3 regions of the Sphingobacterium thermophilum genome follow, and region 1 is predicted to be linked to each of the others. Evidence: riboswitches for the same ligand, from Rfam matches in the RefSeq annotation. Region 1 holds a riboswitch; each other region holds the start of a gene.
What was found. Region 1 has a riboswitch for S-adenosylmethionine ahead of ABD873_RS10570 (hypothetical protein). Riboswitches for the same ligand answer to the same signal wherever they lie in the genome.
Positions count from the first base shown of each region.

Region 2: linked by a shared signal. The riboswitch ahead of ABD873_RS08785 (hypothetical protein) and the one ahead of ABD873_RS10570 (hypothetical protein) in region 1 are both predicted to bind S-adenosylmethionine.
Region 3: linked by a shared signal. The riboswitch ahead of metF (methylenetetrahydrofolate reductase [NAD(P)H]) and the one ahead of ABD873_RS10570 (hypothetical protein) in region 1 are both predicted to bind S-adenosylmethionine.

Region 1 covers NZ_BAABGR010000029.1:182,761-190,204, reverse strand. The annotation lists gene ABD873_RS10580 (helix-turn-helix domain-containing protein) at 1-649, shown strand, start outside; gene ABD873_RS10575 (MFS transporter) at 736-1,938, shown strand; gene ABD873_RS10570 (hypothetical protein) at 2,099-2,338, opposite strand; SAM-I-IV-variant riboswitch at 2,386-2,479, opposite strand; gene ABD873_RS10565 (M48 family metallopeptidase) at 2,768-3,463, opposite strand; gene ABD873_RS10560 (type I restriction endonuclease subunit R) at 3,460-6,618, opposite strand; gene ABD873_RS10555 (DUF3800 domain-containing protein) at 6,878-7,444, opposite strand, start outside.
Region 2 covers NZ_BAABGR010000019.1:918-8,361, reverse strand. The annotation lists tRNA gene ABD873_RS08800 (tRNA-His) at 1-59, opposite strand, end outside; gene ABD873_RS08795 (HdeD family acid-resistance protein) at 610-1,248, shown strand; gene htpG (molecular chaperone HtpG) at 1,498-3,387, opposite strand; SAM-I-IV-variant riboswitch at 3,519-3,613, shown strand; gene ABD873_RS08785 (hypothetical protein) at 3,676-3,942, shown strand; gene ABD873_RS08780 (DUF2891 domain-containing protein) at 4,012-5,118, opposite strand; gene ABD873_RS08775 (DUF937 domain-containing protein) at 5,180-5,821, shown strand; gene ABD873_RS08770 (hypothetical protein) at 5,850-6,050, opposite strand; gene ABD873_RS08765 (BaiN/RdsA family NAD(P)/FAD-dependent oxidoreductase) at 6,034-7,221, opposite strand; gene ABD873_RS08760 (hypothetical protein) at 7,318-7,444, opposite strand, start outside.
Region 3 covers NZ_BAABGR010000015.1:258,425-265,868, reverse strand. The annotation lists gene ABD873_RS07105 (glutamine--tRNA ligase/YqeY domain fusion protein) at 6-1,688, shown strand; gene ABD873_RS07100 (OmpW/AlkL family protein) at 1,889-2,560, shown strand; gene metF (methylenetetrahydrofolate reductase [NAD(P)H]) at 2,615-3,568, opposite strand; SAM riboswitch class I at 3,622-3,720, opposite strand; gene rimM (ribosome maturation factor RimM) at 3,854-4,378, opposite strand; gene ABD873_RS07085 (30S ribosomal protein S16) at 4,462-4,989, opposite strand; gene ABD873_RS07080 (UvrD-helicase domain-containing protein) at 5,229-7,444, shown strand, end outside.

The sequences.
Region 1 (7,444 bases):
CGAAGATCATACCTCCGGATTTATATGTCTTTTCACTGACGAATACCTCACCTATGACCTGAAATTGATTTTCAACCGCCTGCTTCAGGTTCTAAAAGCTAACCGCACCTCTTCGTTGTTTCTGGATCAAGATACCTACGATCTTATGTTCTTTTATTTCCAGCAACTCTTTGACGCATATCACAGTGATTTTGAATACCGGGAAGAGATGGTGCAGAAGTGGCTCCAACTAATAGTTTACCAGATTATATGGAAGCAGTCTACAAATTCTCCTTTCTTAGTGAAACAGGGTTCCCCAAACTGGGTAGTAAACGCATTTGTCAATGCTTTAGAATCACAGTTTCCTATCGATTCGCCGCATAACCCTATATCCCTACGCAGCCCCTCCGACTTTGCACAGTTGCTTAACGTCCATGTCAACCACCTCAACCATTGCCTCAAAGTTCAGACCGGCAAGTCCACCACACAGCTTATCAATGAAAGGATTGTGGCCGAAGCTATCAGCCTACTCAAATATTCGGACTGGAACATCTCTGAAATTGCAGAAAGCTTAGGCTTTGAATACGTGCAACATTTCACACTATTCTTTAAGAAAAATACGGGTGTCACGCCAAAGCAATATCGTGCAACCCAGGCAAGGGATATTTGATTTTTATAAATTCTTGTTTGAATCGATTAGCGGATACCTCTATCTCTCATTTTAATTTTGCTTGCTCACAAAAGGAAAAAAGCAAAATGAAAACACTAAAGCATGAAAATGTAGGTATCAGCACCTTTCTGGCATTTGCCCTTATTCCCATTTCGGGTTTCGCCATGGATGTGTACATTCCCTCGTTTCCTCATATGGCGAGTGAGCTGCACCTTAGCGAATCCGATATCAAATTGACCTTGACCGTCTATTTAGTAAGTTACGGACTCTCCCAGCTCTTCGTGGGAAGCATCTCCGACAGTTTCGGACGCTATAGGATTAATCTTATATCTCTGCTCGTCTTGTTTCTTTCCTCATTAGGCATAGCATGGAGCAGTAACATACACGTGATTCTATCTTTACGACTCATCCAAGCCATAGCTATCTCGTTTATTGTGGTATGTAAAAGAGCCTTCTTCGTAGATGTCTTCACCGGAGAAAAGCAAAAAAATTATACCAGCATGGTCACCGTGGTCTGGTCAACAGCGCCTATCCTCGCCCCCTTTGTGGGCGGGTTTCTGCAGGAAGCCTTCGGCTGGCGGGCCAACTTTTACTTCCTCGCCCTCTATGCTCTTATCCTGCTCATCCTAGAATGGATATATAGCGGAGAAACCTTACCTAAGAAACAGCCTTTCAAGCTTAAGAGTGTTATGTCCATGTATAGAGAACTTTTGAATGCTACTGACTTCAGCCTCGGCATCCTTGTGTTGGGACTTAGCTACAGCATGATCATGGTCTTTAGCATGAACATAGCCTTTATCGTAGAACATGAACACCATCTCACCGCCGTATATTCCGGGTACTGTGCACTTATTTCCGGCTTAGCCATGTTTTTCGGGGGACTCTGGAGTAAAAAGCAGATAAACAAACCTATATATCAGAAACTTCAGCTCTCCATCCGCTCGCAGTTCATCATTCTAGCGATTATGCTTTCCACAGCACTCCTATTTCATCAGCTGTACATCATGATGGCTTTTGTCTTCCTTATCCATTTTTGGTTGGGGTTCAGCTATAACACCTACTTTACCTATTCGTTGACCAGCAGACCCCATTATGCGGCCACCGCAAGCGGACTGGCCAGCGGAGGCTCCTACGTCATCTTCTCCATAGCAAGTTATGTGGTGGTCAACCTCATAGATATCAAAGATCAGCTAACTCTGGGCTTGGCCTATCTCGTATTGCTCGTCTGTGTGCGCCTTACCCTGATCGTTGTCCGTCAAGCACTGCAAAAAGCCCCTACCGTAGCTTAAATACCATAAACCTCATAAACATCTACGCCCAATCTTCTTAAGGATTGGGCATAGACTTTAATCTGTTGCAAAAAGAATTACATGCTTATGGCTTTAGGAACCATTATAGAAAATAAAAATAAAGCCGACTAATTTATATTAGTCGGCTTTTTCTGGAAAATCAAACAACCAATTTGCTTTCCTGAAGTCTTACCTTGTGTTTAAGGGATATTCCATGGTCACCTTGAAGAACAGAGGCATCTATCCTTCGTTTTTCAAATTGGAGACACAGAGCTTTCAAAAAGTAAGCCCTTGAACTTACCCATCCCGGATTATCCACTTCTTGGTTAAAACGCGCTACCAATGCCTCGTCCGACAGACGGGCTAATTCTTCTTCGAAAATTTTAATCTTTTGTTCCATGATTTGATACTTTTAAATAAAACCTAAGTACCAATCATTAAGAGAAAGGGAAAACCATTTTTTGACCGGAAGGCCCTCATCCTTTGACCACCGTGGTTGGTTCAACTCGGTTGGTGTACCCATGTACTCTTGATGATTGTGATGCTATGTTAATAAATATTTGGGAAATAATAAATTTTTTTTGTGAGAAATAATCTTTACGAAGCCTACAATAGATAGGTAAATTGGATATTTTCCAATATAAAACAACTTTACTCATTGGATATTAGCTCATTTTAATATTCAGACATTAATACTAATTCAAGTCCAATTTTTGAGTTGAATGTTTCTTCATTTCCAAGTGTGTTATTGCTAAGAATAATGTTGTTTAACACTTTCCATTAACGTTTTCGGAACTTGGCGTTCGGGCAGTAGATTTTTCTCTGATGATTATTTATAATTATCCAGCTTCTCCTTTCGCTTCTCCCAATCGGGCATTAACTGCGTTAATAGTTCAAAGAATTGTTGACTGTGGTTTTTATGGACGATATGACATAATTCGTGCATCACCACATACTCGATACACCGCTTTGGGGTATGTATCAATCGTGGATTAAAAATGAGTTTGTTCTTCACCGTACAGCTCCCCCAACGGGTGGGCATCTCCTGAAAGTAAATTTCAGACGGGGCTTTGTACCGCTCGCTAAACTTCTTAATAATTGGCTTGGCAATTTCGGTGATTTTTTGATAGGCTTTTTCTTTTAACCATTGCTCCAATACTTCTTGTGCATAGGATTTATTCTTTACCGTTACCAAAAACAAATTTCCCTTATAGCTTACTTCGTTTTTACCGCCTATTCCTACCATTACTTTATAGCGTCGTCCTAAGTAATTCACCGAATATCCCGACTTGGCGATAATGTCATTATTGACCGTGTCCATACCAAGGAAATAGGATTTCTGTTTCAGAATCCACATCGCCTTTCGTGTCACAGCTTGATGTATTTTATCGAGACTCAAGGTCTCTGGCGCGGAAACCTCAACACTGGTATCCGGGTTCACTTTTATTCCCACAGTCTTTCGAGCTGCATAACGCAACTCAAATTCGATGGTATGTCTGCCAAATTGTACATGTTCTTTCATCATTTACTACTTGCTATGGCTATTTCAATGGCTTTTTTGGTCAATTCATCGGCTTTGTCCATCGGCAAATCCATAACATCCATTAAGTAATCTCCAAATTCCAATTCAATTTTATTGATGATATCAATTCGTTTATGCCAATCTACTATTTCGCAAGACGAAAGTATTTCATCGAACATTAAAGCAGCGTCAACTTCTTTGCCATTTAATAGTTCTTCCGATTGGAACAAGTGATAAATACCAATATTTCTGCGTTTGCCTTGCAATTCTTCAGGTACGGCATCTCCTCCACCTTTTAGGGCTTGCTCTTTTATTTCTTGTAAACGCTTCAAGGCTTCCAATTCTGAAAGACGATTAGCTCGCATTTCGGCTATGGTTTCTGAAATCAACTCGGATAGTTTGCGAAACAATACTGGATCTGTGTCGATATTTACAGTAATATATTTTGAAGTAGCAGCTGCTATTTTCTCTGCTTTTGCTCGGGAACTATTTATTTTGCTTAGTTCTTCTTCAAATGCTTCGGTATCCAGAATATTTATCGGCTCAACCAGTCTGATGATATCTTCGGTAATCACATGCTGATCTAATAATTTTTGTAACTGCTTTTCATACTGCGCAAAACTTATGGTATCGGCATAGGTGTTATTGGCAGCCACACGAATTTGGGCAAATTTCTTTAAGGCAGACTTGTATTCCTCCATGACAGCAGCAGGCGTTTGTTCGTGGAATTCGCGTGTGGACAAAGCAATCTTAAATATTCTGGAGAAAATACTGAATTTGGAATAAAATTCTTCTCTCAAGGCTTCATCTGCCAAAAGCGTGACATACTCATCGATATTGTGTTTATTTTTGATGCTTTTGAATAAATCCAGAACATCCGCATACGCTCTAGGTAGTTTTTCTACTTCGACTTTGATATTTGTAAATGCGCCTTTTAAGTCTTCCGGATCAAAGCCATCTGTATTACCAGCATAGGTTTCCATAGCTTCTTGTAACTCTTCCATAATGCCGGCATAGTCAATGATGTATCCATAATCTTTCCCGGGATACACACGGTTTACACGAGCAATGGCTTGCAACAATGTATGCTCTTTCAATTTTCTGCACAAATACATCACTATCGTTTGCGGCACATCGAAGCCAGTAAGCAATTTATCGATAACTATCAGCAATTCAATACTCTCTCCATGTTCATACTGCTGAATAATCATCTTATCTATATCATGGCCGTATTTTGTTTTGAGCATTTCATAATATTGCTGCACTTCGGGAGATTCTGAGCTGTGCACATCTTCATTGTTCTCCCGCGTGTCAGGAGGAGACATGACAATTTCCGTCCTAACTTTTCCGATAAGGTCAAATGCTTTTTTGCATTTAACTGCCGTCAATTTATCGGGGCAAACCACCATCCCTCTGAATCCGGAATGCTGGCCTGTTTTGTCTACACCCCAATTCTCTTGGAAATGCTTGCTGATATCAAAGGCTATTTGATAAATGTTTTGGTCGGTTTTGGAAATCAGATTGGCTTTGCTCATTTTTTTCTTCAAGTCCACTTTCTGATATTCTTCCAAATCTTCCATCACCATATCCACGCCTCTATCCAAAGCAGATTTATTGACATCCTGTAGCGCCAAACGACCTTCATACAGTATCGGTACAATCGCACCGTCTTGTTCTGCCTCCACAATGGTGTAGGTGTCGATAATGCCGCCAAATTTTTCTGCGGTGTTTTTTTGCTTTTTCATCAATGGCGTACCTGTAAACACCACAAAGCAGGCATTGGGCAATACGCGCTCCATATTGACATTGAAGACCCCGTGCTGTGTACGATGCGCCTCATCTATCAATACAAAAATATTGGGACTATCTGCCTGTGTATGAGCCAAATTTTTAACGGCAGCATCAAACTTGTTGATAATCGTTGTAACTACAAAATCTCCATTTCCTTGCAATAAACTTACCAATTGCTTGCCCGAACCGGCATTGGAAACATCTATTTCTACCTTTTTTAGGGTTTCTGTGATTTGACGGTCCAAATCGGTACGGTCGGTGACAATGATGATTTGCGGATTCAGAACTTCCTGCTTTATCTTTCTGGCCAGCATTGCCATGGTCAAGGATTTACCACTTCCTTGAGTATGCCATACTACCCCGCCTTTGCGTTTGCCATTGCGAATGGGCTTGATGCGCTTCATGATTTTGTTGATGGCAAAAAACTGTTGGAATCGGGCTACTTTTTTCACCACACCTCCTTCGAACAAAATAAAATCCTTTACGATTTGCAACAAACGTTCGGGGGCGGCCAAGCCATACAATTGGATATCCTGAGCGGTAGGCGCTACGGGCAACGCATATTTTTCTTCAAAGCTTTTTCTGTCTGCAACGGTTCTGATATCGGGATGAGCAAAAAGTTTATCCACCAACTCACTAGCCAATGGACGATTGACCAATTCTTGAATAGCTTCTTGATAGTGCTCGTCTTTTTCTTTCCATACAGCCCAGAATTCTTCTTTGGTATTGGTAGTGGCGTATTTGGCTTCTATCAGACTAAGCGCCATTAAGATTTGGCTATAAACATAGAGGTGTTGAATACCATTTTCTTGTTGATTGCGGATATGTTGCGAAATAGCCTGTTTGATGGGCTCTTTGATGGTTGGACTTTTGCACTCGATAACCGCCAATGGAATCCCATTCACAAAAAGGACTATATCGGGTCTGTAAGTGTCCTTACGACCGGTACGCATTACCGAAAACTCTTCCGTAAGGTGGAAGATATTATTCTCTGGATTTTCCCAATCGATGTATTGGATAGTATGACTTTTCTTATCGCCATCAATGGATTGCTCCAAAGCCAAACCAAAAACCAAAAGATTATAGGTCTGATTGCAAGCTTGCACCAAGCCTTCGGACAAAGGAACGTCCTTGAGCTTCTGGATAGCTCTTTCAATATTGGCTTCACTAAATTGGGCGGTTTTACGACCCAGTTTTATTTGATTGATATGGTGCAAGCGCTCCCGTAAAACATCCGTAAGGATGACATTACTTTCTCTCCCTTCGCGCATGGCCAATGCTTCTGCAGGTGATAGGTATTGATAGCCTAAATGACACAATAATTTAAGCGCTGGTAATTGTGATATATTGTCTTCTGTGAATGGCATGGTTTTTCTAATTTTGATTAACCAACTAATCTTTTTATTTGTTTTTCAAACACTTACAAAATTCAGTTATAAAGTTTATAAATACAACCTAACCAAAAATTAAGATTTAAGGTTTGTATTGTACAAACTTTTGACTAATTTTGTATATAAATAATTTATCTGCAAATCTTCTCCAGTAAAGATATAAGTCGGCTTGGCATTGACCGCTTGTTGGTGTCGGGTCGCAAAAAATCCTCGGTTTTTGAACCGGGGTATTTTTTTATCTTCTAATAATTCCCCAATTATCATATTTTGATGCTTCTTTTAATAAAATCGGTTCTAACTTTTGAAATTGATATTCTAAGCCAAACTTTTTCAAACTTCCTTTAGGAAACTCTTTTCTATAAAGTACGTGAGCGACCATATCAACGGATTGTATGAAGTAGGAATGCTGTGAATTTCTTGAAAACGGATCTTCAATGATATTGTCTATTGGAACATTATAAAAACCGTCGTAATGTGAAGGTGTAGGATTGTAAATTCTCATTTTTCTTTGTAAGGCCATAAGTTTTTTACTATCGGTATCGTCGGGTACAATTATCCCTTTGTCATTTACAGTCCGCTTCAGAAATCTATCAAAACGTTGCAATAGCCTCGACCATGCAAGTTCAAATATATCTTTTCCTGGATGTTCATTCTTATTCAAACAAACATTAATAATTTTAGCAGTATCAAAAATTATAGGCAATTGAGAACAATAATCCTTAAGAATATTCATCCTATTGCTTTTGGTAATGCTCGCCAACTCTTTAGCTTTATTAATTCGAATCAACTCTTGTGCATGAAT
Region 2 (7,444 bases), on a different contig from region 1:
TCGAACCGACGACCCCTAGAACCACAATCTAGTGCTCTAACCAACTGAGCTATACCTACCGTGTTTTCTGATGCAAAGATAGTATTATGCATCATATCACACAAATATTTTTTACCCTCTAAACACTAATTAAATGAAAATCAACAACATTATTTTACATGAATCTTTTACTTGTTAGGGATTTCATCTCCTCTAATTCTAGTTCTAACTTAGGCACATCCTCACTTAGAGCTTTCTTTTCAGATTCAATTATATCTTGGTGTGCAGCAATTATTTCATTTCTTAACCTGTTATAAGATTTTTTGAAATTAAGAATATCTTTTACCGACTTGAAATCAGTAATATTATAATAATTTAATCTCTCCTTTAGCCTTGTCAGAGCACCTACTTTATTATAAGTTAATCGGAATGGATAAATTTGTTTGCCAAAATACACCTTTCTGAATAGAACAAAAAGCCTCTCGTTGCTGTGAAGTAATTCATCATCTATTTATCTCCTTTTCCGGTTAATAGTAGAAAAAATCAATAAAATTTGTGATTGAGATTATTATTAATGGTAGGAGATGTATCTATTTTTACAAAACCAAACCATCGATATATATCTATTTTATGAGGACTTTTTTAAAGACCATCTGCCAGAGCATTAAACATTGGTACATCCCCGGTATTATCGGCCTCGTGTTTGTCGTTTTCGGGTTATATCTTTTTAGTCTTCCGCTGGCGACATATCTTACTTTGGTCATGCTTTTTAGCCTATCTTTTTTATTTTCAGGAATTTTGGAAATTTTCTTTTCCCTCCAAAACCGCCGTTATTTGGAGGAATGGGGATGGTACCTTACCGGAGGGCTCTTCAGTGTGTTGATAGGTCTCATATTAGTGGCGTATCCTGCCCTAAGCGCCACACTGTTGCCACTTGTGCTGGGTACAGCTATTTTGGTCCGCTCCATTCAGGGGCTGGGTTTCTCTTTCGACCTTAAAAGTTATGGCTTGAAACAATGGTGGCATCTTGGAGTATTATCTATTATGGGGATTGTCCTTTCTATTTTGGTTATCCTCAATCCTTTGGCAACAGGAATTTCTCTGGCCATGCTTCTCGCATTTTCTTTTGTCGTGGCAGGAATTTCGGCTATAGTCCTTTCCATCCAACTGAAAAAGTTGCATTCCTTACCGAAACGGTTATCGAAAGAGTTGAAAGAAAAAATCGAAGACCTTCGAGAGGAATATTATGAATATATCCACAAAGCCTAGTTCTATCTACCCTTCTATATCGAGGCAGATCCTTCGGGATTTGTCTTTTGATTAAAAAAAGCTCTTATAGCTGTGGAACCTATGTAGAGAGGATAAAGTGATGGATGAATCGACAATTTCTAAAACAAAATTTTATTATGCTACCTAGCGAAGTAATCACGTAAAAATGCGCTTTACAAAGATTTTAAAACAAAAATCCCCATTATACTATAACATAATGGGGATTTAGGATTTATTCTTAACGAATTTTTAGATCAATTCTACACTACGTTTTACAAAAGTCGTAAGATCTGATCCTGTCAACAGTCCACGTGACAGTAAGGCTAAATCGAAGGCTTGTTTCGCTAGCTTTTCGGCATCTTCTTCTGAACTTTCGATGATACGTTTTACCAGCGGGTGATTGCCATTTACACTCACCTTATAATGATCCGGCAGCGAATCATAGAAGCCCATACCTTTACCGGTCTTGGCCATATCTTTCATACGACGCATAAATTCGTCTATTGTTACCGATACCGGAAGCTCCTCTTCCGACATGGCTTCCACATGGACTTCCATATCTTTACGACTGATAGCCTTATTGAAGATTTCGGTTACCTTCTTACTTTCTTCCTCAGACAGCTTTAGCTCTATTTTTTCTTCTTTTTGTATTAGTTTATCGATAACATCGGCATCTACACGTTTCAGCTGTACCTTCTCTCCTCCTTTTTGCTCCAGATAAGAGGCAAAATGCGAATCTATAGGACCATCCAATACTAAGACATCGTAACCTTTGGCCTTCGCATTAGCGATGAAGCTATCTTGCTGATTGGCATCAGATGTGTATAGATAAACGATGTTGCCATCTTTATCAGCTTGGATATCTTTTACCTTCTCATAGTATTCTTTGATCGTATAGTTTTCGTTGGCTATATTTTTCAACAAACAGAAGTCGTTGGCTTTCTCGGCAAACTTCTCTTCTGTCAGCATGCCATATTTAATAAAGAGGCCTATATCATTCCATTTCTCTTCAAAACCTTTGCGGTCCGTCTTAAAGATTTCCTGCAGCTTATCCGCTACCTTCTTAGTGATATAATTACTTATTTTCTTCACATTGCTGTCGGCCTGCAGGAATGAACGCGACACGTTAAGAGGAATATCTGGTGAGTCGATAACCCCATGCAGCAACATCAGATATTCTGGCACAATATCCTTTACCTCATCGGTGATAAATACCTGACGGGAGTACAACTTAATTTTATTGCGTTGAACTTCAAATTCATTTTTAAGCTTAGGAAAATAAAGAATACCTGTCAGGTTAAACGGATAGTCTACATTAAGATGAATCCAAAACAAAGGCTCTTCTGTGGAATATGGATAAAGCTCCCTATAGAAAGACAGGTAATCCTCATCTTTAAGGTCTGCCGGAGCTTTGGTCCACGCCGGATTGGTGTTGTTGATAATATTATCAACCTCTACAGTTTTATATTTAGGTTTACCGTTTTCGTCTTCACCATCCTTCTCGGTTGTGGATTTGGTGCCGAAGCGAATCTTTACAGGAAGGAATTTGGCATATTTGTCTAAAATTTCCTGCAATCTGAATTTATCAAGAAACTCTTCCGACTCCTCGTTGATATGCAAGATAACATCTGTACCGCGACTGGTACGCGATCCTTTGGAGATTTCATAAGAAGTGCTGCCATCACATACCCAATGTGCAGGCTCGGCTCCTTCTTGATAAGACAAGGATTCTATTTCTACCTTATCGGCCACCATAAAAGCCGAATAGAAGCCCAAGCCGAAACGACCAATAATTTCATTGGCATCTTTGGCTTCCTTGAATTTCTCCATGAACTCTGTGGCTCCGGAAAACGCTATTTGGTTGATATATTTTTTGATTTCCTCGGCCGTCATACCAATACCATTGTCGGAAATCGTAATGGTCTTGGCGTCCTTGTCAAACTTGACATCCACAACCAAGTCGCCCAGCTCACCATTGAACTGTCCTAAGGCTGCAAGACGTTTTATCTTTTGGGAAGCATCAACAGCGTTGGAAACCAACTCACGTAAAAAGATTTCTGTATCTGAATATAGGAATTTCTTGATGACCGGAAATATGTTTTCCGTGTTTATGGAGATAGTACCTTTCTCTGTGCTCATATATTTAGCGTTTTTATTACGAGCATGAGTTATCAAGCTACGTTCCAAAAGATTTTTTAGGACATTTTGGCAGGAGAAAATGACAAAATAAAATTAAAGACATTGACATTTCAAAATAATCTACTATATTTGTAGAGTATTCAGAATTGCGTAAGCAATACCAACCGAGTGTAGTCACCACGGTGGTAAAATAATACGGGTATCAGGACCAAAATAAACGTTTCCACGCTTTATTTATCCCTAAGTTTTCTGAATACAATTTATGGTTTAACGTAAAATCTAAATTGTATGTCAAACAACAGCAAACTTTTCCAGCATTTAGTGGAAAAATTCAGCCAGTACACTACCGAAGAGCTTATACGTCTCAACAATGAGACGGTAGACAGCAATGCATGGGGCTCTTCCAGAGCTACGTTCCGCACCGCTATTATCTCTGCTCTTTCACGAAAAGGGATAGACATGTCAAGGATTATTGAAAAACAAGACGGTTTCACACACATAAAATCTGTTCCTGTAAAGTTGCAGGACAACTCCCTAATCCCTCTTCGTCAATAACTTGCTCTCATATTCAACGTTCACCAGTTTCATAATCAAAAGGGCAACCTATGTTGCCCTTTAGTTCTTTTAATGTACATGCGATAACGCATATAGAGCAAAGGTTCCAAGCCAATGTGACCCCATATAATCATCTTGGGTAGAAAGGTTGGGTAAGGCAAATGCTATATGGTGATCAGCTATGCTCTTCAAATGTTTCAGTTCGGGAAGTTTGGCACTAACCCCATACAGACAGGCGGCCCTGCTATAGTTGAGGCCGTCAAGATGTACGAGCTTGCCGTCCGTACGGTCTTTCACCACCGCAGGCTCAAGGATAAACTTGTCGTCGAAAAGCTGTGGCATAAACTGTAGCAGCCACTCTCTAAAATCTGCTTTGGTCAATATCTTGGACATCAGATAAGCCTCTTCCAGACATGGTGACAGGAAGTCATAGCCACTTGGCTCGTACGCCAGATCACAATGCTCATCTTTTGCAAACAGTCGCTGTCCATGCTCTACGATAGCAGCCTCAAAGGACTTATCCCCTACGGTCCTAGCATAATCCAACGACAAGGAGAGTCCGAAAGCACTGTTGTCATGCTGCCCCGCACGTATTGGATATACCAACTTAGGAAGATATTCTTTATAACGTTCCACCAATAAATCGGCGAGGGGCTGCAAGGCTGCTTTCCATCGCTGCGCATCTGGATCCTGCCATAGGGTAAGGCTTTCCTGCAACTTAAACAGCCAAGCCCATCCGTAAGTACGTTCGAAGCTGGTATTATTCTTATCGTTAAAAAAGGCCATTTCCACCGCCACATTCTCCGGGGTAATATGTCTGTTCAGCAAGTCCCGCACTATACCTGCCTTATCCAACGAAGGGTATTGACGCAGTAGCTCCACAATAGACCAGTAGCCATGAACAGAAGAATGCCAGTCAAAACATCCGTAGAATATAGGACGTAAAGCCTTCGGCGACTTCAAATCTTCTTCAGATCCCAACACCTGCCCCAACTTATTCGGATATTCCACTTCCAAACAATGTGTGGGCAACGCTATAATCCTACGAGCCAACTCCTCATCCAAGCGGACTACCCTGCTGTCCTCTGCTCTATCCGCTTTTGACGAAATATTTCTACAAGCTGAAAAAAACAAGGTTGTAATCAGCACAAAAGAGACCAATGTTACTTTCTTCATTGTAAAGTATTCATAATTTAGATTATAGCTTAAATGTATAAAAAATTATCAATCAAACGACATGAACATCACAGATTTAATTACAGGAGGAATAGGTTCAAACATAACTTCTGCTATCTCCAAGACACTGAATATTGACGAGGACAAAACCAAATGGCTGGTTGCCGCGGCCGTACCGCTGATGGTTGCAGCACTCAATTATAATGCAAAGAAAAGTTCCGAAAAAGCAGAAAATATAAATAAAGCATTAGAACAGCACGACGGCAGTATCTTCAGTCAATTGGATAAGCTGACAGACAGCACCGTAAGTACGGATGGCAAGAGAATAGTGCAGCACATCTTTGGCAGCAACACCGATGTGGTTAAGACTAATCTTGCTTCAAGAACAGGATTGTCTACAGAAAAGATTGAAGGTGCCTTAGCTCTACTCGCCCCTCTTGTGATGGGATTCTTCGGCAAGCAGAAGAAATTAAACAACGGCGGAGTAGGTGACCTTATTGGAAATATCTTAGGAGGACAGTCGTCTTCCGGCGGTGGTATCTTAGGATCTCTGGTAAGTAATATCATGGACAGCTTTGGCGTATCCTCCCCGACAAATCAGGGAACACTCTCCAATTTGGCCGGTGAGTTTTTTAACCAAAACAATAATGCCGATAAAAAGGGGTCAGTATTAGATACCTTAGCCGCCATATTCGGTAAATAGATAAAATACGGACTGCAAAGTCTGTATTTTATCCTTCCCTAAGTCCCAGCTCCTCAAACAGCTTTCTGTACTCTTCAAAGCGATGCTGACGTACAGGTCGTACATAAGGATAGGTGTTGAAATACAACACCAAAGCCGGAGCAATCTGCTTATAGACAGACACAAATTCATACTTTATCAGTTCTCCGTTATAGATACGCTGCTTGATTTTATTATGATACGGATACATTATCTTGTTGTGAAATTATCTGTTGTGCACAAAAGTGCCCCATACTGAAGCATGCCTGCAAGAGATAACCTCCCGTAGGGGCATCCCAATCCAGCATCTCACCTATACAGTGCACTTTTGGATATTTTACCAACGAAAAATCTTGCCGAACCTCATCCATATCCACTCCTCCACAGGTAGATATGACTTCCTCTATAGGACGCAGACCTGTAACCTCAATAGGATAATTCTTGATACTCTTTGCCAATAAGTCTGCAGTGGTAAACGTTTCCTTATCCAGCAGCTTGAGCAATGTAAAGACTGCCCCCTTAAGGTTAAGTTTACTTTTCAATGTCTCAGAAATCTTGCGGGAATGCCGGAGTATATGTGCTATATCTTCCACGGTAAGGGAAGGCTTTAAATCTAAAGTCAAGGTGAGGGGAAAGTTTTCTTTTCGTGTATATCGGTTCATATAATATACCGGACTTCCCTCAATACCATAGCGTGTAAACAATACCTCTCCTTTTTTTATTATGTCCCCGAAACGTATTTGTACATTTTTGAGTATTTGTCCTTCTAAGATGGAGAAGTCCTTTTTCGTGTTGTACCCCGAATTGGCAGCCTGAAACGGCAAGATATTTACATTTTTACGGCTTAAGATTTCCGTCCAACGTCCATCCGAGCCCGTCTTGGACCAGGATCCTCCCCCTACTGCCAATATCATCCTGCCGTATCTTACGCTCTCAATGGAATCCCCACGGCTGAAGTACGCAAACTCCTCATCAAAGTCCACCAACTTATATCCCGAAAAGAAGCAGACCTGCAACCTTTTCAATGCCTCCACCCAAGCGTTCAGTACCTCAATAGGTTTTATCCCTCTTTCGGGAAACACCTTACCCGAACTACCCACAAAAGTCTTTATTCCAATGGACTCCAGCCACTTAATAACAGACACATTATCAAACTCTTTAACAACTTGTTGAATATGAGGATGAGTATATTTGTGTACAAACTCTTCTACAGGCTCGCTATGAGTAAGGTTAAAGCCGCCGTGGCCAGCTACTAAAAATTTTCTGGCGGGAGCTTTGTTATGGTCATACACAAGTACCTGTACACCGGATTGTGCCAGCTTATACGCTGCCATCAATCCTGCTGGACCTGCCCCTACAACGACGACGGGTAATGCACTCATGGATGCAAAGATACTTCTCTTTCGACGATTCTCGCTATCCCTTCATAAAAATAGCCGCAAACTTACGTTTGCGGCTACCTTAAACTCCCACGAAACCTATCCTACACTATTTTCCTTTTTCTTCAATGAATCTATCCGCATTCGACGGTGCTCCATGTCTCTTCCTTTTCTGAACTTTGCACCTGACTCTTTAGAATATTTATTTTTTAATTTCTGTTTTTGC
Region 3 (7,444 bases), on a different contig from region 1:
TCCTTATGATTGAGGAAGAAAAAGAAGAAAAATCGTTAAATTTTATTGAAGAAATCATCGAAGAAGATATTCGAACAGGAAAACATGGCGGTCGAGTATTGACGAGATTTCCTCCAGAGCCTAATGGCTACCTCCATATAGGCCATGCTAAGTCTATCTGCCTTAATTTCGGCTTGGCACAAAAATACAACGGAAAAACCAACCTCCGCTTTGATGACACCAACCCTGTGACAGAAGATACAGAATATGTGGAAAGCATCAAAAACGATATCAAATGGTTGGGCTTCCAATGGGCTGAAGAATTATATACCTCGGATTATTTCGAGACATTATACGAATACGCTGTCAAATTAATCAAAAAAGGATTAGCATATGTGGACGACAGCACACCGGAAGAGATTGCCGCAGCGAAAGGCTCTCCTACCGAACCAGGCATCCCTACTCCTTACCGCGACCGCTCCATCGAAGAGAATTTAAAACTCTTTCAAGAGATGCGTGAAGGTAAGTATAAGGATGGAGAGAAGGTGCTCCGCGCAAAAATTGATTTGGCCAGTCCAAACATGCACATGCGTGACCCTATTCTTTACCGTATCAAGCACGCACATCACCACCGCACAGGCGACAAGTGGTGCATCTATCCAATGTACGACTTTGCTCACGGCCAATCCGATTCTATCGAGAAGATAACCCATTCAATCTGTACCTTGGAGTTTGTACCGCACCGCCAGCTATACGACTGGTTGATCGAACAACTGGAAATTTTTCCATCCAAGCAATATGAATTTGCCCGACTCAACCTCAGCTATACGGTGATGAGTAAACGGAAGTTGCTACAGCTTGTCAACGAAAAATATGTAGAAGGCTGGGATGACCCTCGCATGCCTACAATTTCAGGACTACGCCGCCGTGGTTATACGCCAGAAAGTATACGCAATTTCTGTGAGCGCATAGGTATCCAAAAGCGTGAAAACATGATTGACGTCAGCTTGTTGGAATTCTGCATCCGTGAAGACCTGAACAAGACAGCATGGCGTCGTATGGCCGTTTTGGATCCGATAAAACTGATTATCACCAACTATCCGGAAGGTCAGGTAGAAGAACTTATCGGCGAAAATAATCCCGAGGTGGAAGGCGGAGACGGCTCTCGTATCATTCCTTTCTCTAAAGAGCTATGGATAGAACGCGAAGATTTTATGGAAAATCCTCCAAAAAAATTCTTCCGTCTAGGTCCTGGACTTTCTGTACGTCTTAAACATGCTTATATTGTAGAATGCCACGACTTCAAGAAGGACGAAAACGGCAAAGTGACCGAAGTATACTGTACATATGTACCGAATTCTAAATCAGGTGAAGATACTTCAGGACTAAAAGTTAAAGGAACCATCCACTGGGTATCTACAGATCACGCCAAAGAAGCTGAAGTAAGACTGTATGACAGATTGTTTAACGTGGAAAATCCTGCTGCAGAAGAAGACTTCCGAAAAGTGTTGAATCCGGAAAGCTTGAAGGTAGTTCCTAAAGCCTACATCGAACCGGACTTAGCCAATGCGGTAGCAGGAAAAGGTTATCAATTTATCCGTCTTGGATATTTTAACCTAGACACCTCTTCTACTGCAGAAAAACTAGTGTTCAACCGAACAGTGACCCTAAAGGATTCTTGGGCCAAAGAAGTCAAAAAAGGATCATAACATATAAAAAGGAGGTCAATGACCTCCTTTTGCTTTTCTTTTGCTTTTCCTAACCTCTCCTTTTTCATTTCCAAAATAACAAACATCATTCTTGCTTATAAAAACAAGTTGTCTAAACTATTATTAATACTGACATAAATCACTTGTAAAAATACGATTGCCTCCTACATTTGGTTGTACAAACAACTAAATTAATTGATATGAAAAAGGCAATATTATCTATCGTAACAGGATTAATTTTCTCATTAGGGTTTGCTCAAGCTCAGGAAAACCAAGAATATGATAAATGGCAGATTCGTCTTCGAGGAGTAGGTGTTGTACCCGTGGAGAACGCAGAAATTTCGACCATCGGAGGCAATGTGTCTGTATCTAGCACATTTATTCCGGAATTAGACATCACTTATTTCTTTTCGAAAAATGTTGCGGCCGAACTGATTTTAGGAACAACAAAGCATAATGTTCATACTACCAACTCCGATCTTTCGGCTATCGGCGGTGCTGCCAATGCCAATGTAGACTTAGGAGATGTGTGGCTGCTGCCTCCTACCCTTACTTTGCAATACCACTTCCGTCCTAACAAGGTATGGAAGCCATATGTAGGCGCAGGTGTAAACTATACAATCTTCTACAATCCGGATGCCGGAAATACCGTAAAAGATATCAGCTATGATAACACCTTCGGCTTTGCCATGCAACTAGGTACCGATATCAACATTTCCAAAAATATTTTCTTAAATCTTGATGTGAAAAACATCCTATTAAAGACAGACGTAAACGTAGATGCTTCCAATCTAGCCGCTGGACTACACATTCCTGCAAAAGTGGATATCAATCCTTTCTTACTAGGATTCGGTGTGGGAATAAAATTCTAACACGCTCTCCGCTATCAATGGAAAGAGGGGATTTTCTGAAGAAATCCCCTCTTATTATGCTAATTGTTCTACAATCTTTTTCGTTGGCCCCGGATTACTCATCGTGTAGAAGTGCAATACAGGTACTCCAAAGTCGATAAGCTCCTTACACATATTTACCATCCATTCTGTACTTACTTTCTGTACGTCGGCATTCGTTTTACATTCTTCGATAGCGCTACTGAGTTCTTCCGGAATATCTAGATGGAAGATTTTTGGCAAGGAAATCAGTTGTTTCTTATTGGTCAAAGGTTTCAGCCCCGGAATGATAGGAACATCAATACCGTTGTCACGACATTTTATCACAAACTCCTTGTATCTATCGATGTTATAAAACATTTGGGTTACGATGAAGTTGGCGCCCATTTCCACCTTTTTCTTCAACCATTTGAAATCGGTATTGAAGTTGGGAGCTTCGAAATGCTTTTCCGGATAGCCAGCCACTCCTATACAGAAGTTCGTTTTCGATCCTTCTATATCTTCATGCAAGTATTTGCCGTTGTTCATATCTACGACCTGTGCCAGTAGTTCCGTAGCATAGGCGTGCCCTCCAGGAGTAGGAATAAAATCAGGATCACCCTTGCGGGCATCACCACGTAAAACCAACACATTGTCTATCCCCAGAAAGTCCAAATCTATGAGTGCATTTTCGGTTTCTTCCTTGGTGAAACCACCACATATCAGGTGAGGCACGGCATCCACCTTATATTTATTCATGATAGCAGCACATATAGCTACCGTTCCCGGCCGCTTACGATAGGCTACGCGCTCTAGAAGCCCATTAGGGTGCTGCTTATACAGATAGTCTTCTCTATGGTATGTAACATCAATAAACGGAGGGTTAAACTCCATTAGTTCATCCATTGTATTAAAAATACTTTGGATGCCTTGACCTTTGGCCGGAGGCAACAGCTCAAAAGAGAACAAAGTTTTTCCCTTTGCATTCTTGATATGGTCTATAATTTTCATGTTGTTATTTCAGTTTAGGCTTAGAGAAAAGACTAAGAGATGGGCTTTTCACTGACTTATCTTTCCCACAAGGGGTAGAATGTAGCACCTTGACCTCCGTCAGGTTGCTAAGGCTTCACTGGGTCTATTCCCTCCGCCTTTCTCTATAAGCCCCGCTAATATCGCGAATAGAATGATAACAACAAAATTTATCTACAATTTAGTCTACAATCCTGCTATACTATTACGCTATTTTTGTTACTATAGACTTATAAAATAAAAAGGAAGAACGGTATGCTCTTCCTATTATTCCTTATACAAATCGACTAATCCCTCCGGTAAATCTACCTCTATAATTTCTTCCTCCACATCGATATCCAGTATCAAATCTTCCGAAAGAGGGAACATCAATTCTTTACCATCTATATCCACTGTGGCCACAAACTGCTGTGGAAATTCTTGCACGTCGGTAATTTCTCCCAACTCGCCATGTTGCTCGTCGATGACCAAAAAGCCTATCAGGTCCGTATAACGGAAGTCGTCGGGATCTCGCTCCGGTAGCTTATCCTTCGGAAGGTACATCTTACGATGCACCAAAGGCTGGGCCTTATCTATATGGTCTATATCTTCGAAAAATGCATAACCCGTACTGTTGTTGTGTAACTTGATACTTTGTACAAAATAAGGAACCAGTTTCTTGTTTACTTCCAAAAATATCACGTCCAAGTCCAGCTCGTCGTACGCATCAAACTCAAAGTACAGCTGCACTTCCCCTTTCAGGCCACGCGTCTTGGATACATATCCTATATAAAAACCTTCTTCTACTGTCATTTTATGAATCTAGAAATCCCAAAAATAGCAAAAAAAGCCGATTCATTTGATGAATCGGCTCTTCCGAATACTTTATGAAAGAATTATCCTTCAGTTTCTTCGTTGTTTTCTGTAGCTTCAGCAGCTTCTTCTGCAGGAGCTTCCTCCGCAGCAGGAGCATTTTTAGCAGCGATAGCCGCAGCTTTTTCAGCTTTCTTAGCAGCCTCAGCAGCAAGAGCCGCTTTTTTAGCTTCTTCTTTAGCTTTCGCTAGACTTTCTTTCGTGCCTGCGATTTTTGCTTCTTTAGCTTCTAACCAAGCAGCAAATTTTTTCTCTAAAGTAGCTTCATCAAAAGCTCCTTTTTTAACACCACCCAATAAGTGTTTTTTGTATAAAACACCTTTTGCTGATAAAATAGAGCGAGCAGTGTCAGTAGGCTGTGCACCTTTGTTCAACCAATCCAAAGCTTTGTCGAAATCCAAAACGATAGTTGCAGGATTAGTGTTAGGGTTGTACGAACCTAAACGCTCAATGAATTTACCATCACGTGGAGCACGTGAATCTGCTACTACTACATGGTAAAAAGGTTTTCCTTTTTTACCGTGTCTTTGCAATCTGATTTTAGTTGCCATTCTTTTTTAATTAATTATGTATTCAACATATCCCCCGTACTTCATGTAAGAGGGGACGCAAAGATAAAAATTTTTTGACAAAAAGAATAAATTATTCTATCAATCAACCACTTTTCTACAAAAGCTGATTATCTGACATTTATAGGGACACGGCCTCTGAGTTACTACTTTCCTAAGGAAATAACTTGCCATATTGCGCTTTTAACTGTATTTTCAATCTTCCAAATCGTATTATCACCATGACGCATGTTGCTCCTTTGAAGATTCTCAAAGCCTCCGCCGGCTCGGGAAAAACATTCAGCCTTACGTTACATTATATTACCCTGCTGTTGACCAACGAAAACAGCTATCGTGAAATTTTAGCCGTCACTTTCACCAATAAGGCTACTGCCGAAATGAAAGAACGCATCCTTCTCGTGCTGCGAGGATTGGCAGTAGGTGACACCTCCAAAAAAATTGACGATTATAGAAAACCACTTTTACAACAGAATAGCGAGTGGTCGGAAAACGTCATCCAGCAGAAAGCCTTACGTGTCTTTCGCAAGATCCTGCACGACTATAGTCATTTCACCATCAGCACTATCGATGGTTTCTCACAGAAGGTTATACGGTCATTTACCTATGAACTTAACCTCGATGCAGCATACAAAATTGAAATGAACACCAGTAAGGTCAAAGCAGACCTTACCCGTATGCTTAATGAATCTTTAGACGAAAAGCCTCAACTGCTGGAATGGATCATCGATTTTGCGGAGAAAAAGATAAACAACAACGAAAACTGGAATTACCGCAACCAGCTAAGTCAGCTGGCAGAGCTTATTTTCAGCGAAAACTTCCAAGAATTTGACGGGGCTTTAGCCTCTGCTGACACCCATCGGCTGTTCAATCTTCTGAACAACGAGATCTACGAAAAGACAAAATCCTACTTAGATAGTCTTAGCGAAGCGATAAAGGCCTTCCAAGACATGTTCAAAGCATTATTTGTGGATGCCAATGAGATGAAGAATAAGTCAAAAAACCCTCTTGTCTCGGCCAACAACACATCGTCTAAAGTCCATAAGCTTTCCAACTCCGACCTTATCAAAACGTTGGACAAATTCATCAAACTTATTGACAACAACGATGCCTTCACCGATCAGGACAAAAACATTCGCTACGACCTCAAAGAACGATTTAAGCCGATATTAGAACAGTTCGTCACACTAAAAAGCCTTCTGCCTACCTTCCTCGCCTATCAGGCCGTCCAAAGCAACTTATATTATCTGAGGTTGCTGAAGGAGATGTCGGATTTGCTAAGTCAATGGCGAAAGGAAAATAATGCTCAGCTAATCTCGGACTCTCAGATTCTGCTGAGCAGGCTGGGGCTAGATCAAAATCAAGACCCAACCTTCATATGGGAAAAGATAGGCAATCGCTACAACTATTTCCTCTTCGACGAATTTCAGGACACCTCCCGCAGCCAGTGGAAGAATTACAGTCCTCTGCTGCTCAACGCACTTAGTAATACCAAAGGACAGCTCAACGAACATCTTATCGTGGGCGACGTAAAGCAAAGTATCTATCGTTGGCGAAACGGCGACTGGCGCATCCTCCTCCAACAGGTGGAAGAACAGGTCATGAAAACCTTCCATCTGTCGGAAGAGCAGAAGAAGCATTTTATCGACATAGGCAGCCTAGACGTCAACTATAGAAGCTTGCCCAACATCATACGCTTCAACAACTACCTATATGAAACTATACCTCAACAGCTTCAGCAACTGCTCAACAAAATTGCTGATACAGAGTTGTCCGAGGAGGGATTACAGTGGTGGCATGCATCACAAAACGACACCTTGCTCCTCAGAGCCTACGACAGCTGTAGCCAGCTGATTCCATCATTCAAGGTGGGAGATGAGAATCCTCAAGGTTCTATAGAGATTGAGTACCTCACGGTAGAGAATAGTAGAAGGCGAGCCAATCAGGTAGAAGAAGAAAGTATCAACCGACTTTGTGCCAAAGTAACGGAATGGATATCTTCTGGCCGCTACAAACCTAAACAAATAGGCATTCTGGTACGAAGCAATAAACAGGTGCTGCTCGTCATACAAAAACTTATGGAGCACAAAAATGCTGCAGGACTTCAGTATGAAGTCATCTCGGGCGATGCACTATCTTTGGTCAACAACGACGCCATAAACCTGCTTATTGAAACACTGAAAGCTTTGGTGTATACCAGTGATAAGCACGTAATACATCACGCCCGGATGGCCTATCTCTATCAGATTATCCAAAATCAACAAAGTTTTGACGGGAATGAATGGCTGAAATTTAAAGATAATAACCTCCATGCTTTAGACAACATTCTTCCTACAGCCTTACTGTCGGAATGGGATACCCTGCAAGCCTTGCCGCTCATCCATCTTATCGAAAAGCTTATCGAGCTTTATGGATTCACCTCACCAAACAATGTTCACCT